2 regions of the Desulfoluna sp. HI9BLuna genome follow, and region 2 is predicted to be linked to the other one. Evidence: riboswitches for the same ligand, from Rfam matches in the RefSeq annotation. Region 2 holds a riboswitch; the other holds the start of a gene.

Region 1 (4,212 bases), 1.1 Mb from region 2:
AGCAGCTTCTCTCTGAAAACAGGAATTACAGACTATCCCTTGGAAGAGGTTCAGATTCAAAAAAAACTTTTAGATATTAGCCAAAAAGCAATCATTATTGCCGACAGCAGTAAGTTGGAATCGACATCTCTTATCAAAGTGAGCGATATTTCTAAAGTGGATCTTTTAGTCACCGATTCGAATATCCCCCTAAAAACCAAAAATGCATATACAAAATTTGGAATCAACTTAATCAATAAGTAATATTATTGATATCTGTACAGGAATAGAAATACCTCACGTGACCATTTGAGCAGATGTTCTTTGTAATCTAAAGGTTCGCAGTCCTTTTATTTCAACGTTTTTGGATGCTTTGGTTTCAGAATCTGCTCAGCACTATGGAAATTTTCCCGCAACGCATCAAGCCCGTATCGAAAGATACGGGAATGAATGGGTCGCACCTACACATTTCACGATATGCTTCATCCCGTCGGAGTAACAGATATAGTTGTTACCCGCCCCGCATACGGCCTACCAAGGTAAAAGGGTGTAAACGCAACATGAACAACCAGCCCCAGGCCACCTAAAAACAGCCCCACGACACTGATCTCAAAGGCAATTGCCTCCCGCTGCGTCAGAAAAAGAGGAGGGCCTTGACATTGGGCAAACGTAAAAGATAAAGCGTCCTACCAATTTCTGCCTCTTTAAACGTCGATAATCTCCCGCTCAGCATAAGGATTCCTAAGCCGAAGAGTGCATAGCTCCACCTGCCTCACCAGCCCCCCCGCCACTCCCACATAAACGAGACCACATGATGCTCACCACATATCCAAATACAAATCTTCACCTAGCCAGAACCTTTTCCGTTTGACATCCATAAACCCCTCATGTAATGACAATTCAATAAATCCAGAATAATTGTTGGCAAAGGATTATGATGCCGATTGCCTTTTTTATGTGCAGTTCATGATCAGCCGATGGGATATCCCCTCTTCGACAATGTATTCTGGCAGACATACAGGGGCCCAAGCAGATAAGAACACATTCCCTGGGAATGCCGTGATGAAGTAACCCGAACACCGTGGGCAACGCGCTGGTGACTCACCACGCAGCCGGAGGGTTTCATTTGGTTTCTTCGATATTTGCTTCGGCCCTGACTTCAGGTACTGAATAAAATCAGTATAACAAGGAATCCTGTGAAAATCAGGAACGGGCCCGCCGCTGTAACCGGGGACGAACGCTGCACACGGCCACTGCCACACTGTGACGGGAAGGCGCAGCCAGTAGGATGATCCGGGAGTCAGAAGACTTACCTGAATGGAGATGTGTCATCACTTTATGGCACCAAAGTGATGACGTTGTTGTGGTATGAAAAACGGTAACCCACACAGGCAAGATCCTGTGTGGGTTTTTTATTGCCTGAGCACATACCGGAGGTATCGGCACCCGCCAGGCAATAAAGCACGTCACACGATGTTTTGATATCACTCCTTTGCCGCCATTCAGACACCATGCGGGCTACGTTTTTAAACAAACCGTGTGTAAAGGGTGTGCTGCATGGACTCCGAATTAAGGCATCAACGTTCCGACGACATCGTTTCAGATCATATGGACCTTGAACTGAGGCGGCCCGAAAACGGTGAGAAGGGATGGACCAAAGAGATCCCCCTAAGGCCCGGGCTCTCCTTGATTCTTACCAAGGCAACCTATGCCGAAGGCGTGACCTCCCATTTCGAAATGGAGCGGTCCCCACTGCTCTTTTGCTTTGTACTCTCAGGAAGCGGCCGATCCATAGTCAACCTGGGGAAACCCAAGCCGACAATCATCCAGGCAGAAACAGGCACATGCACCGTATCCTGTTTTCCAAATTCCCAAGGGTACAGCCAATTTCCCCCTGAAAAACCCGTTCACATGCTCCACATCCAGGTCGACCCGGTCGTGTTGGGCATGTTCTCCCGGGGGGATATGGAGCAAGCCCCCGCCGATCTCCGGGCTGTTATGGAGGGGTGCCCCAAGACCCATTACCACTATGCGGGCTCCATGCCCCCTGCCATGCAAACCGCCCTTCACCAGCTTCTCAATTGCCCGTATCAGGGCCTGATCAAACGAGTCTTCCTCGAAAGCAAGGCCCTTGAGTTGATATCGCTTCAACTTGAACAGGCTGCCATTGCCAGAAACAGCATAAAAAAAACCGCTCCGCTTCGCCCTTCCGATATAGACCGTGTCCATGAGGCCATGGGCATTATCGTCGAGAATATGCAGACCCCGCCATCACTGCTGGAACTTGCCAGTCGAGTCGGGCTGAATGATTTCAAGCTCAAGCACGGGTTCAGGCAGGTCTGTGGGCAAACGGCCTTCGGCTATTTACATGAGCATCGGATGGAGAGAGCCCGCCAGCTTCTGGAAGAGGGCAACATGAATATCAAGGAGATATCGTATCAAGTTGGCTATATGGACGCGGGGCGATTCTCCGATGCCTTTAAAACCAAATTCGGCATCAGGCCGAGTATTTACCGAAGCAACACATGCTTCAGCGCCATGCCTTAAGCCTCCTCTTTTCCCGGAAGCCTGAGCCCCCTTTGCTTTGGGCCGAAGCACGGCTAAGGCAAAAATCAGGCAACAGCACACCGAGGAAGACTGCCTCCGTCAAAGCCGATTCCGTTCAAAAATCCATCCAGGTCATGCAAGAATCCGTTTCGGTCATACCACCCCCATTTCACCCCATGAACAGCGGCGCTATATTGCGGCTATACCATTACATGATGGCTTTATTTTTATCGTTTTTCACCCTTCAAAGGAGCCGGGTGCCCACTCTGATGATCCGTCATCAGCGCCTTGTGGCAACGAGGCTGCAAGGGCAACTCTGATGCGCTGAACTGCGGTTTGCCCCTTAAGTTCAGGCCCATCACTCGTAACAGATTCAGCTTTAAGGAACAGGTCATGAATAGAAACAGAGATCGATTTCCAAAGGGTTTTATGGCGTCGCTGCTCGTTGTACTGGTGGCTCTATCCCCATTATCAGCGTCTTTGGCGATGGCACAGGAGCAGAAAAAAGAATCGTCACCTTTTCGGCTTGAGCCCGTAACGGTTACGGCCCAAAAAGTAGAAGAGCATGTTCAGGATGTCCCCATGAGTCTGTCCGTCTTCACCGGCACCGACATCGAAGATTCCGGCAGCAAGGACATGAGTGATCTTGTTCGCTATGTCCCCAACCTGTTCATGAACGAATCCTCGGCGGAGAATTTATTGGTTTTAAGGGGTGTCTCCTCCTTTACAACCTCCATTTACTCTCCCACCGGGTTTTATGTGGACGGGGTCAATTTCCCGCTGCATTACATGTACAACACCGAACTGCTCGACCTTGAAAGGGCTGAGGTTTTGCGGGGCCCCCAAGGGACCCTGTACGGTCGAAACAGTGAATCCGGCGTCATCAACCTTGTGACCAGGCAGCCGGACAATGAGTTCAAGGGAAAGCTTTTCACCGAATACAGCAGCTACGACTCCTGGCGGGCCGGGATGAACGCAAGCGGACCCATTATCGAAAACACCCTCTATCTGGGCGTTGCGGCTCAAGCAAGTATCTCCGACGGCTTCATCACAAACACATGCAACGGCGATGATAAAAGCGCTGAAAAAGACCAGAAGAACGGCCGCGCCACCCTGAGGTGGACCCCCACGGATCAGTGGGACCTGTCCTTCACAGCCGATTTCATGGACACCGATGACCAGCAGAACTCCTACAGGTACCGCACAGGACCGTATGCAACGGATTATAACACCATCAGCCACAACGACGCCGATGAGTACTCCCGCCAGGAAGGCAACGGCCAGACACTGAACATGAAGTATTCCGGCGAGTCCTTCAACATGACCTCCGTCACCGGGCTACGGAACTATTCCCACAGCTACAGCACCGATATGGACTGCACCAATGACCTGGGCCCCCTCAACTGGGGGGCTTCGCCAAACAAATACAGCATCGACCATATGAGCCAGGAGGTCAGGCTGTTCTCCCCGGACAACCAAGGGCCCTTTCAATGGCTCGCGGGAATATACGGGTTCAAGGAGGAAACCGAAGTAACAAGCGAGAGAAAAGCCTGGGCCATGAAGGCCGACACCGATATCGACATCGACGGGTATGCAGGATTCGGACAGTGCACGGTCACGGTGTTGGATAAAATGCACCTGACGGCAGGCCTGAGATTTGACCATCAGCAACTGCACGGAACCATG
Region 2 (4,212 bases):
AGGGGGGATTTTCGTAAAACGACCTGTCAAACCCGCTGTCGATGAGGATATCGCCCTTCTCCGGGTGGTGAAAGTAAAACACCATCACCGCGTGGGAGACGGTCTTCGATGTGTCCACACCCGCCGGGATACTCTCCGCCTGGGTGTAAGGTGCCAGGGGGGAGGTAATCGTCCCTGTGTTCAATGCCCTGAATGCCATGGGCCTTGATGCCTGAAAAACCTCATCCCAGCTGTGATACTTTTTCCCGTTCATTGTCATGCCTGCGTCCATGGCTTCCTCCTGTGTGCCGTTTGGTTGCGTCTTGGTTTCCGGCCCTTCGCCTTGCAAAGGGGCTGTGCCGGTCTTATTGGAAATCAAGTTCCGTGCCGAACATCACATCTCCCCCGTTTTGAGCAAATTACGTCCGGCAGCCGCACACAAAGGATCGCATGCGGTGTCACACGGGGTCATATGTGGTCCTATGTCTGCAACGTGACGTATATGGCACCCAGAAAGCATGCTTTGGAACCTCAGGCATAGGAGACAACGTCGTAGTCAATCTGCTGCTCGTCAAACCACCGCTTGATGGCCGTAAACCCCCGGAAGCCACTTTTTAAAATCTCCAGAATGTTGCCGGGGCAGATGGCCTTGTCCGCATAGAGCCAGTACTCGTAGTCCCAGTCCCCGAACGTGCCGGCCGCCGAAGGGCCTGTGTCGCAGCCCTGTACCACCAGCTTGTCTCCCTTGAAAAAAGCCTCGATGGTTGTGCTCTCGCCTTTTTCACCCACGTACCTGTAAACCGTCACCTTCTCATCCATAATCGATTCCTTAATTTCTTTTGCCTTATGTTTCGATGTCCCAGCCCGGGGGCACCCGACCTGAAACCATGCCGAACACCCACGCGCAAGAGTATCTACCGTTTCTCCGCTGTTTCCCTATGAAACGGATCACGCCTTAAGAGACGCGGGGTGAAAGGCCCCATGGCTATTCATACCTTTAAAGTCAAAAGTTACGTCACAAGGTACCGAGGGCACAGGAAACCCGACATTAATTTCTTACCGAGAAGGTGCAACTTGTTGTTGACAAAAACGGAAAATGAGTGATAGCAAACCTCATTCACACAGATGTCCTTAATCGGACTTAATAGGGAAGACGGTGTAAATCCGTCACGGTCCCGCCGCTGTAATCGGGGACGAAAAACGCAGGCACGACACCCCTGGTGCGTGTTCATGTCACTGGCTTTGCCGGGAAGGCGCGTTGAGTAGATTGATCCGGAAGTCAGAAGACCTGTCTGTGATGTGGCATACCCATGTTTCTTGCGAGCGACGAAAAACGTGGGAGAGCCCCCTTAGGCGGGGCGACCCGGGGATCAAGTTTGAACGGGTGCAGTCCCTGGCTTTTGTATTGAAGCTGGGGATTTTTTGTATCCGGACCTGCCCATGAGCCACCGGGACCCTTGCCTGCCACCCGGCATGCACGTACCGCGGCCATGGATGCCCCTGCCCGGGTATCGTTTAAAAAAAATCCCTGTTGAAGCAATGGAAGCAATTCCACTTGAGATGCAGCAGGTGAGACAGTGAATTACGCAATACGAAGATGTGCAGTCCTGACCCTGGCCCTTTGCGCCCTGGGCGGTTCAACCGCCTCGGCAGAAACCACGGAAACGCCCTCCATGGAAGGAATCGTCGTCACGGCCACGCGGGTGGCGGAGGACCGGATGGAGGTACCCGTCACCGTTTCTGTGGTCACCCGTGAACAGATCGACCGCATGGGGGCCACCACCCTCGAACAGGCCCTCAAAACCGTTCCCGGCCTCCAGGTGGGAATCCAGGGCAACGCCTACCCCCACATCGAAGTCCGGGGCTCCCGGGACACCAAAGACCTGGCCGTTCTCATCAACGGCATCCCCTTCCGCCAGGTCAATGGCTCCGCCGACCTGACCATGATTCCTTTGAACATTGTGGAACGCATCGAGTTTGCCAAAGGCCCCTCCTCCTCCATCTGGGGCCGGGGCGCCGTGGCCGGAACCTTGAACATCATCACCGTCCCGCAGGATACCTCCAAAGCCTCCACCACTTTCGTGGCAAGGGGCGGAAGCTTTGACACCTACGGGGCAGACACCCGGGTGCTCAGGCCCACCGACAAAGGCTATGTGATGGTCAGCGGCGGCGGCACCACCAGCAACGGCTATCAGGACGGTGTCGGGCGGGACGCCCAGAACGCCATGGTCACAAGCCACCATGAGTTCTCGGACACCTTTGCCGTGGATGTCCAGGCCCTCTTGTCCAATGTCAACGCGGACAGGGGCTCCACCATCCCCATTGTGGACGGAAAACCCATGGACGGGGTCACCCGGGAAGAGAACCACGCCATCGACGGCGCGTGCTACGACGGAAGGTATCAGTCCGTCACCATCTCCCCCACCCTCTCCCTCTCCGAAAACGTGAAGATCACCAACGACCTGACCTTCACCCAATTCGACAGCTATGCCACCGGGGGCACCACGGTGACGGCAAGTCAGAGCAACAAGGGCTGGTGGGTCAGCGATTCCGAGCAGACCGCCTTTCACAACGACCTGCGCATGACCCTGGACCACACCGGCGAGACCGTGGACAACACCTTCCTTGTGGGCACCTATGTGGAGATCGCCTCCCAGGACAAGGACGCCCCCGGCTACTCCTGGAGCAGCATGCCCAAATACGGCCCCCCCAACTGGGACACCCCCTTGACCAACGTGGGCAACCCGGCCACGGGCAACCCCACCGGCACCACGGTCAAAAGCGAGTTTGAACAGACCGTCTACAGCGCCTACGCCCAGGACACCCTGGCCATCGGAGACGTCTCCCTCATGGCGGGCATCCGCTACGATCACTTCCACGAAGAGCTCACCACCTCCAATAAAGACGTGGAAGCCGACCAGAGCGACTCGGCCTTCAGCCCCCGTGTGGGCGCCACCTGGAACGCCTTCCGGGTGGGCTCGGTTCAGACGGCCTTCTTTGCCACCTATGCCGAGGGCTTTCGCACCCAGTTTCCCAAGCTCAGCACCAAAAACAACAAAACCCTTCCCCAGATCCTGGACCCGGAAGAGACCAAAAGCTACGAAGCAGGGGTCAAGTTCTCCTCGGGCAACACACTCTTTGCCCAGGTGAGCTGCTTCCGCACCGAGAAAAAAGGCCCCCGCTCCTTCCGCACCTCCACCGATGATTTTCTCTTTACCAACACCCGCACCGAGGTGGACGGCGTGGAAGCGGAGATCTCCTGCCGCATCACCGACGCTGTCAGCGCCTGGGGCCACTACGCCTACCACGACGCCCGCTACGAAGAGTTCACCGATACCTCGGGCAACTCCTTTGAAGGCAACCGGGTGCGCATGTCCCCCGAGCACATGGCAGGCATCGGCGCCAACCTGGCCACGGACTTTTTCAACTGGAACGTCTCGGCCAACTACGTGGGCGAACGCAACCTGCGGGACAACACCACCGGCAACCTCCACACCCTGGATGACTACATCACGGTAAACACCGCCGTCACCGTGCCCGTGAAGAACCTCTCCTTCCAGGTGGCCGTCCACAACCTCTTCGACGAGTACTACATCGCCGACGATTTCTCCTCCAAAGACGCCGGCTACCCCGGAGAGCCCCGGAGCGTCACCGTCAGCCTGAGGACTGATTTTTAAAGCGAGGTGAGCCACAAACTTCGTAGCAACCGGATACGTTCTTTCGTTCCCAGGCTCCGCCTGGGAATGATGCTCGGAGGCTCCGCCACAACGGTTGAAATCGCTTCACACTGGCAAGGTGAAGGTAGGGTGCGCTTGCGCACCGCCGAAGAATCGTAACGGTCATGAGCCCCTATGAAGATGCCCGCCAAACTGTATAGACGCGGTAAAAGACGTTGGTTTTTCGAACAGATGGTGCGCAAGCACACCCTACAGAATGTCACAAAACGAACTGTAAACATGGCTCTGCCAATCTGTGGTCGATTGGGCTGAATCGTTGCAACGTTTTCCACGGATCACCGTGACCTGACCAATTCCAAGGAGCCGGGCCATGCCCATTAAAAAAGTACTCATGCTGCTGTGCCTGCTGGCCCTTTTGGCAGGATGCCGCCCGGCCCCGGACGGAACCGTCACCCTGGTCTGGGCCACCAACAGCCACCCGTCCCGGGTTGACGCGGCCCGGTGGTTTGAAAAGCAGCACCCGGGGGTCCGCGTGGAGATCATGCCCATGGGCGAT

Evidence for each region. A riboswitch is a leader RNA that binds a small molecule or an ion and turns the genes downstream of it on or off. The one in region 2 is predicted to bind cobalamin.
Region 1: another riboswitch for cobalamin. It lies ahead of ACOYW0_RS02795 (helix-turn-helix transcriptional regulator); the one in region 2 lies ahead of ACOYW0_RS07520 (TonB-dependent receptor).

The regions. Positions count from the first base shown of each region.
Region 1 covers NZ_CP186555.1:758,901-763,112, forward strand. The annotation lists gene ACOYW0_RS02790 (DeoR/GlpR family DNA-binding transcription regulator) at 1-243, shown strand, start outside; cobalamin riboswitch at 1,124-1,310, shown strand; gene ACOYW0_RS02795 (helix-turn-helix transcriptional regulator) at 1,537-2,526, shown strand; gene ACOYW0_RS02800 (TonB-dependent receptor) at 3,013-4,212, shown strand, end outside.
Region 2 covers NZ_CP186555.1:1,891,996-1,896,207, forward strand. The annotation lists gene ACOYW0_RS07510 (MBL fold metallo-hydrolase) at 1-271, opposite strand, end outside; gene ACOYW0_RS07515 (hypothetical protein) at 511-798, opposite strand; cobalamin riboswitch at 1,086-1,289, shown strand; gene ACOYW0_RS07520 (TonB-dependent receptor) at 1,557-3,656, shown strand; gene ACOYW0_RS07525 (ABC transporter substrate-binding protein) at 4,027-4,212, shown strand, end outside.